DNA from 2 places in the Marinobacter panjinensis genome. Region 1 is predicted to be linked to the other one. Evidence: predicted binding sites of a transcription regulator. Region 1 holds the regulator's gene; the other holds the start of a gene.
The links. The regulator sigma-54, encoded in region 1, starts transcription at its own class of promoters, with help from an activator protein. The targets are predictions, from matches to a motif close to ANTGGCATNNANNTTGCTNT.
Positions count from the first base shown of each region.

Region 2: a site for sigma-54 is predicted at 2,568-2,587, ahead of FDP08_RS14295 (circularly permuted type 2 ATP-grasp protein). Genes of this name have one in related genera too.

Region 1 is NZ_SZYH01000001.1:1,362,767-1,367,146, forward strand. It holds gene lptA (lipopolysaccharide transport periplasmic protein LptA) at 1-209, shown strand, start outside; gene lptB (LPS export ABC transporter ATP-binding protein) at 187-912, shown strand; gene FDP08_RS06160 (RNA polymerase factor sigma-54) at 1,032-2,561, shown strand; gene hpf (ribosome hibernation promoting factor) at 2,591-2,899, shown strand; gene ptsN (PTS IIA-like nitrogen regulatory protein PtsN) at 2,996-3,466, shown strand; gene rapZ (RNase adapter RapZ) at 3,495-4,376, shown strand.
Region 2 is NZ_SZYH01000001.1:3,123,042-3,127,421, forward strand. It holds gene FDP08_RS14285 (transglutaminase family protein) at 1-128, opposite strand, end outside; gene FDP08_RS14290 (alpha-E domain-containing protein) at 125-1,063, opposite strand; gene FDP08_RS14295 (circularly permuted type 2 ATP-grasp protein) at 1,057-2,490, opposite strand; gene FDP08_RS14300 (ammonium transporter) at 2,703-3,911, opposite strand; gene FDP08_RS14305 (YkvA family protein) at 4,074-4,380, opposite strand, start outside.

The DNA of each region.
Region 1 (4,380 bases):
AGGCGGTTATTGAGCAGGACGGTAACCTGTTCCGCGGGGATGTTATCCACTACGACAGTGCCGAACGCGTTGTTACCGCCGAAGGCGCTGCTGACGCGGGCGAAGGCAGTGGCCGTGTGGAGATGGTCATACAACCCCGCAACAGAACCAGCAACTCTCCCAGCAACCCCGACAGACAGGATACCGATGGCAGTTCTCAGAGCCAGTAACCTGGCAAAAAGCTACAAGCAGAAGAAAGTTGTCATCGACGTTTCCCTGCAGATCCGCAGCGGTGAAATTGTCGGCCTCCTGGGCCCCAACGGCGCCGGCAAGACCACCTGCTTTTACATGATTGTAGGGCTGGTTCCCGCCGACAATGGCCGGATCACCATCGACAACCAGGACATCACGCCACTACCAATGCATGGCAGGGCCCGCAAGGGTATCGGCTATCTGCCCCAGGAAGCGTCGGTGTTCCGCAAACTGACCGTACGTGACAACATCATGGCCATTCTGGAGACCCGCCGCGAACTTAACCGCAGCCAACGGGATGCCAAGCTGGAAGAGTTGCTGGAAGAGTTTCATATCACCCACATCCGCGACAGCCCCGGTATGGCGCTGTCGGGTGGTGAGCGCCGGAGAGTGGAAATCGCCCGGGCCCTGGCAATGGAGCCGGCATTTATTCTTCTGGATGAACCCTTTGCGGGGGTAGACCCGATCTCGGTGAGCGACATCAAGCACATTATCCGCCACCTGCGGGACAAGGGCATTGGCGTGCTGATCACCGACCACAACGTGAGGGAAACACTCGACATCTGTGAGAACGCCTATATAGTCAGCGGAGGCCATATCATCGCATCCGGCAACTCGGAAGCCATTCTTGCCAACCAGCAGGTCAAGGAAGTGTATCTAGGCAATGAATTTCGCCTGTAGTACACTCGGCAAAGAACTTGCTTGGCACGGCAAGTTGCCAGCATACAAAGAGTTTTTATGCAACCCCAACTCCCCGGAAAGGCCGAGAGCGACCGAGTGACGGATCCTGAACTATGGTTATGAAAGCCTCATTACAGTTAAAGCTGGGTCAAAGCCTGACCATGACGCCCCAGCTGCAACAGGCTATCAGGCTACTGCAGCTCTCCACCCTCGACCTCCAGCAGGAAATCCAGCAGGCGCTGGAATCCAACCCCATGCTGGAAACCTCGGAAGACGACGATAACCAGAATCCGGAATCCACGGAAAACGAGAACGACACCGCCGCCGAAGCCTCATCGACAGAAGAGTCAAACACCGCCTCCGAATCGTCTTCAGACTGGGATGAATCCGAAAACGGGCCTGACTGGTCGTCAGAGACCGACAGTCCCGACACCATCCCCGATGACCTTCCGGTCGACACAGCCTGGGACGACATCTACCAGTCGGCACCCGCGTCATCGGCCCGTAACGACGATGAAAACGACAACGATTTTGAAACTCGCAACTCGCCTACGGAAACCCTGCACGATCACCTGGAGTGGCAACTGAACCTGACGCCCCTGAGCGAACGGGACCAGGCCATCGCCCACGCGCTGATGGATGCGGTTGATAATCACGGATACCTTACCTCTCCGCTGGAAGAAATCCATTCGGGGATGATGGACGAGTCTGATGAAGACCCGCTTGAAATGGATGAGGTGGAAGCCGTACTTCACCGGTTGCAGCATTTCGATCCGCCTGGTGTCTTCGCCCGGAATCTTCAGGAATGTCTGCTGATCCAGTTGAACCAGCTGCCACCGGATACCCCGTGGCTCGCCCAGGCACGGCTGGTGATCACCCACTACATTAACCTGCTGGGCAATCGTGATTACGCACAACTGCTGCGCCGCAGCCGCCTGAAGGAAGATCAGTTGCGGGACGTTCTGGCCCTCATTACCGGGCTGAATCCGCGCCCGGGCGATACCCTCGACCAGGCCGAACCAGACTACGTCATCCCGGACGTGATCGTGCGCAAGCACAACGAACGCTGGCGGGTAGAGCTGAATCCGGAAATTGCACCGCGCATTCGTGTCAATGCCAGCTATGCTTCACTTATAAAGCGTGCGGACAGCAGTGCCGACAACACTTACCTGCGAGACCAGCTGCAGGAAGCGAAATGGTTTATCAAGAGCCTGCAAAGCCGTAACGAGACTCTGCTCAAGGTAGCCACGCGAATTGTCGAGCACCAGCAAGGATTCCTGGATCATGGCGAGGAATACATGAAGCCACTGATCCTGTCGGACATTGCCCAGGCGGTGGAAATGCATGAGTCGACCATTTCCAGGGTGACCACCCAGAAATACATGCACACGCCGCGTGGCATATTTGAACTCAAGTATTTTTTCTCCAGCCATGTCAGCACTGACGAGGGCGGAGAATGTTCCTCTACGGCAATCCGGGCGATGATCAAGAAACTGATTGCAACGGAAACCCCGAAAAAGCCATTGAGCGACAGTAAAATTGCAGCCATGCTAGGAGAACAGGGTATCAAGGTAGCGAGACGAACCGTGGCCAAGTACCGTGAGGCAATGCACATTCCTCCGTCCAACGAAAGAAAGCGACTGGTGTAGTAGTAAACATCCGATAACAGGAGAAGCCTATGCAACTCAATATTTCAGGCCATCACGTAGAATTGACTCCCGCACTGAAAGATTATGTAACAGGCAAGTTTGACAAGCTTGAGCGTCACTTTGACCACATCAGCAACTGCCAGGTCACCCTTGAGGTGGAAAAAGTGCGCCAGATGGCGGAAGCTACGCTACACGTGATAGGTGGTGAGATTCACGCAAAGGCCGAAAACAGCGATATGTATGCCGCCATTGATGCTCTGGTGGACAAGCTGGACAGGCAGATCCTTAAGCACAAGGAAAAGAACGTTGACCGGATGCACGGAAACGGAGCCCGCTAGGGCGACCTGTTTGGTGCATAACAGTTAATCGAGCTGCGGCGCCGGCTTCGTTACAAAAGCTGCCGCAGCCTTTTTTTACGGAACTGCAGTCGATTCATGACCGACACATCCCTGACTATCGAGAACATACTCGCGCCGGAGCTGGCCCTTTGCAGGATGCCCGCCTCCAGCAAGAAGCGGGTTATGGAAACCATTGCGGAGCAGATCCAGCAACATGATCCGTCGCTCAGTGATACCGCGATATTCAACAACCTCGTTGCCCGGGAGCGACTGGGGAGCACGGGTATTGGCCAGGGTATCGCCATTCCCCACTGTCGCCTGGAAGGGCTCGATCACGTTGTGGGGGTATTGCTGACCCTGGAAGAAGGCGTGGCCTTCGATGCCATCGACAACCAGCCGGTAGACCTGGTGTTTGCCCTGATTGTTCCCAAGGAAGCGACCAGTGAACACCTTGAACTGCTGAGCCAGCTGGCCGAAAAGTTCAATGTACGGGCATTCTGCGATCAACTCCGCCAATGTACCGATGCGGACTCTCTCTATCGCCGGATGACGGCCGAAGGAAACTGAGCCGCTCCGGATTCGAGGTGAATGGGTTATGAAACTGATCATCGTCAGCGGCCGGTCAGGCTCCGGTAAAAGTACCGCCCTGCACGTGCTGGAGGACCTGGGTTTCTATTGCATCGACAACCTGCCCATCGGGTTGCTCTTCCCCCTGACGCGGGAAGCCACCACCCAGAGCTCACCGGGCCGGCTGGGCAAGATGGCGGTGAGCATCGACGCACGCAATCTGTCCGGCGAGCTCAGTAACTTTGAAGACATCTACCGCAGCCTGCAGGATACCGGCGTGACCATCGAGGTCATTTACCTGGACGCCGATGAACAGTCCCTGCTCCAGCGATTTCACGCCACACGGCGCAAGCATCCTCTGAGCGACGACAGGACCTCACTGCGCGAAGCCATCGGCAACGAGAAAAAGCTGCTGGAACCCCTGTCGAAACTGGCCGACCTTTATATCGATACCACCGGGCTGTCCATGTACGAACTGAGGGACATGGTCAAGCAGCGGGTGGCCGGGCGACGTGAGCAGGAACTGGCGCTATTGTTCCAGTCTTTCGGCTTCAAGCACGGGGTGCCGCTGGACTCGGATTATGTGTTCGATGTCCGCTGTTTGCCCAATCCCTACTGGGACACCAGCCTGCGAAAATTCGTAGGCACCGACCAGCCTGTTATCGACTTCCTGGAAAAGGAACCCCTGAGCCGGAAAATGGTGGACGATCTGACCAGCTTCCTGGAAACCTGGTTGCCTTCCTTTGCCGACAGCAATCGCAGCTATATGACAATTTCCATCGGTTGTACCGGTGGCCAGCATCGCTCGGTTTACGTCTGCGAACAGCTGGGCCGTCATTTCTCGGGAAAGTACAGCAATGTCCAGGTCCGGCACACTGAACTTCCGCACTTGCAGAGCCGGGAAAGCTGAACCG
Region 2 (4,380 bases), 1.8 Mb from region 1:
GCGCTCACGTGCCACTCCAGGATTCGCTGTTGTGGCGTGTTGCGGGGTGTCAGGCGCAGGTACTGGATGCTGTTGTGCATTGGCGCATCGTAGGTATAGGTTGTGTCGTGGCGGATGTTCAGTTTCATTGTTTCCACCCCATGTAGTCCTTCTGGATCTGGCCGGAAATGCGCTGGATGCGTTCCAGGAAGTCGGTCAGATATTCGTGCAGGCCTCGCTCTTCAATGTATTCCCGGTCGCCATAGTGGATGTTGGCATACAGGCTGGAGGCAAGGCGCCTGGCCCGGCGGGCATCACCACTCTGGATCTGCTCCAGCAGGCTCGCAATTTCCTGCAGGCACGCCCGCAGCGAGCGCGGTACATCCGGTTTGAGAATCAGCAGTTCTGCCACGTTCATGGGCTCGATGTTGTGGCCGTAGGTATGCTGGTAGGCCTCGAAGGCGGCCAGTGAGTGCAGCAGGGCGGTCCACTCGAAGAACGATTGCGTGGGGTGGCCTTCAAGGGATTTGGTGGCCATGTGATGGCGGATATCCAGAACCCTTGCGGTGGTGTCGGCCCGTTCGATAAAGGTACCCAGACGCAGAAAGTGGAAGGCATCGTTACGCAACAGGGTGCCGTAGGCAGCACCCCGGAACACGTGGGAGCGTTCCCGGGTCCAGTCGAACACCCGGCTAGCGTTGGACTCGGAGACGCCCTTGTGGCGCAGCTCCTTCAGTTCCATCCAGGCCAGATTGATGCTCTCCCACACGTCCGCTGAGAGATTACCCCGAATGTGCAAGGCGTTGTCCCGGGCGCTGCGTATAACGCTGAACACGCTGGCAGGATGGCGGTCGTCCAGAACCAGGAAATCGATCAGGTTCTGGGGCGTGATGTCGTTGTACAGTTCGTCGAACACCTCCCGGGTGCCAGTAACCAGCAGAGGCACGGATAGCTGCTCCTCACGGTCTTCCGGCACGTCAATCAGTGCCATGGTCAGGCTGACGTCCAGTAAACGGGCCTGGGTTTCGGCCCGCTCCAGATAGCGGGCCATCCAGAACAGACTTGATGCGGCGCGGCTCAGCATTCGTCGCCCTCCAGTACCCAGGTGTCTTTGGTGCCGCCGCCCTGGGACGAGTTCACCACCAGTGATCCAGCTTTCAGTGCCACCCGCGTCAGGCCACCGGGCACCATCTGTACCTTTTTGCCTGAGAGCACAAAGGGCCGCAGGTCCAGGTGTCGGGGTGCCACGCCTTCATCCACAAAAGTGGGACAAGTGGACAGGCTCAGGGTGGGCTGGGCGATGTAGTTTTCAGGCCGGGCTTTCAGCAGGCTGCGGAAGTGGCTGAGTTCCTTCTTGCTGGCCCTGGGGCCAATCAGCATGCCGTAGCCGCCCGCGCCCTGGGTTTCCTTGACCACCAGATCGGGAAGGTTGTCCAGCACGTACTGCAGGTCCTTGGGTTTGCGGCACTGCCAGGTGGGTACGTTCTTCAGGATGGGTTCTTCCCCCAGGTAGAAGCGGATCATGTCCGGCACGTAGGGGTAGATGGACTTGTCGTCTGCCACGCCGGTGCCCATGGCATTGGCCAAAACCACGTTACCGCTGCGGTAGGCCGCATACAGGCCTGGCACGCCGAGCATGGAGTCGGGATTACCGGCCAGGGGGTCGAGGAAATCATCGTCAATCCGTCGGTAAATCACGTCCACCTGCTGGGGGCCGATGGTGGTCTTCATGTAGACCTTGTTTTGGCGAATGAACAGATCGGCGCCTTCTACCAGTTCGATGCCCATCTGGCGTGCCAGGAAGGCGTGCTCGAAGTAGGCGCTGTTAAAACGCCCGGGGGTGAGCACCACTACCGTGGGGTTAGGCTTGAGGGAGGCGGCGCGAAGCGTTTCCCCGAGCAGTGCCGGGTAGTGCTCCACCGGCGCAACCGGCGCCTGGGCAAACAACTCCGGAAACAGTCGCATCATCATGCGGCGGTTTTCCAGCATGTAGGACACACCACTGGGGCAGCGCAGGTTGTCTTCCAGCACATAGAAATCACCGTCGTTATGGCGGATCAGGTCTATGCCGGCGATGTGGGAATAGAGGTTCCTGGGCAGTTTCAGGTTCTGCATGCCGGGCTGGTACTGGGGGTTGGCAAACACCTGTTCAGCGTTGATGACCCCGGCGCGGATAATGTCGAAATCGTGGTAGATGTCGAACAGGAAGCGGTTCAGGGCCTGAACCCGCTGTCTTAGCCCGGCCTGCATCCGCTGCCAGTCGGTGGCAGAAATCACGCGGGGAATCAGGTCAAAGGGGATCAGGCGGTCGGCGCCCTGGTCTTCGCCATACACGTTAAAGGTGATGCCCAGGCGCTGGAAAAGCACGTCCGCCTCGCGGCGTTTCTCGGCGAGCAGGTCCTCGTCGGACTTGATCAGCCAGTCTTCCAGCATCCGGCAACTGGGCCGTACCCGGTTATCTTCGTCGAACAGCTCGTCGTAAATACCCTCGGGTGGGGTTTGTATCAGCATAACCATGACCCTCTCCTGAACACGCCCTCCACCGGATGTGAAGAGTCGGTATCCAGCCGTTCCCATTCAAAAAAGGAATAGCAAAAGCCAGGCCACTCTGGCGCCGGAAGTGCGGTTTTGGCCAGGGCGGGCTATTTAAGAAAAGGCCAGGAGGGAGAATGTGTCAATAAAAGATACTGTCAGCCGCCCCTATGGCGGCTGACAGCCAGGGCTTATTCCAGCGATGTCGCACCAATGCGGTGAATGCTGACGTCTGCACCGTTGAATTCTTCTTCATCGGTCAGGCGCAGCCCGGAGATGGCGCTGACGATGCCGTAGACGATCAGGCCGCCGACAAAGGCCACGACAACGCCGGCAACCGCGCCAATGATCTGGGACATCAGGCTGACGCCACCCAGGCCACCAAAGGCTTCCTGGCCGAAGATGCCGGCTGCAACAGCACCCCAGACACCACAAACACCGTGCAGGGGCCAGACACCCAGTACGTCGTCCAGGCGTTCGATTTTGTCCTGGGCCCATTCAAACATGTAGACGAAGATCGCACCGGCAATACCCCCGGTGATCAGTGCACCAACCGGGTGCATCAGGTCCGAGCCGGCGCATACGGCCACCAGGCCGGCGAGCGGCCCGTTGTGGATAAAACCCGGGTCCTTACGGCCCACCAGCATGGCTATCAGCACGCCACCGACCATGGCCATCAGGCTGTTTACCGCCACCAGGCCGCTGATGCCATCCAGGGTCTGGGCCGACATCACGTTAAAGCCGAACCAGCCCACGGTAAGAATCCAGGCGCCGAGGGCGAGGAAGGGAATATTGGAGGGCGCAAAGGCCACCACCCGGCCGTTGCGATAGCGTCCGTTGCGCGCTCCTAACAGCAATACCGCAGCCAGGGCAATCCAGCCACCGACAGCGTGCACGACAACGGAGCCGGCAAAGTCGTGGAATGCTGCACCAAACTGGTTCTCCAGCCAGGCCTGGAAGCCGTAATTGCCGTTCCAGATCATGCCTTCAAAGAAGGGATACACGAACGCCACAATCAGCCCGGAGGCGATCAGCATCGGGTAAAATTTTGCGCGCTCGGCAATGCCGCCGGAAACAATGGCGGGTATGGCAGCGGCGAAGGTCATCAGGAAGAAGAACTTGACCAGGTCGTAGCCGTTGGCGGCTGTCAGCTCTGTGGCGCTGGCCATGAAGTGGCTGCCATAGGCGATGTAGTAACCGATAAAGAAATAGGCAACGGCGGAGATGCCGAAATCCGTCATGATCTTCACCAGGGCATTTACCTGGTTCTTGTGGCGCACGGTACCCACTTCCAGGAAGGCGAAGCCGGCGTGCATGGCCAGTACCATAATGGCACCGATAAGAATGAAGAGGGTGTTGGCGCTTTCGGTCAGAGTATGTACTGCACTCGTGATATCCACGGGTTGGTTGCTCCTGGTTGTGCATTGATAGCGTGCACAACAAGCAAGGAGTGTTCCGTTTTGATGCAATGCCAGGAAGGGTAACAGATTAGGGGAAATTTCCGCCCGATATAAGTGCGCCCGGCGGAAGAATCGTGGTCGCCGGCGCCCTGATATTGTGCGTTATTGGTGGTCTTGCACTATTGTGGTGGGCCCCTGCTCGGATTGCTCCGACCAGGCAGCGTAACGAAGCAGGTCCGATTCCACGAAGGCCAGGCAAGCGGCCACGACACCGGCGTCGTCCAGGAAGCCAATCCCCAGAAGCAGGTCCGGAATCAGGTCCAGGGGGTTAAGTACATAGATAAGAGCCCCGGCGATGGCTGCAATGCTTTTCCACGGTACGTTCCGGTAATTCCCCTGCCAATAGTCACCGACCATGGAAAACATCAGGCGGACATCGGTGCCGAAACGGCGCAGCTTGCCGCTTTTT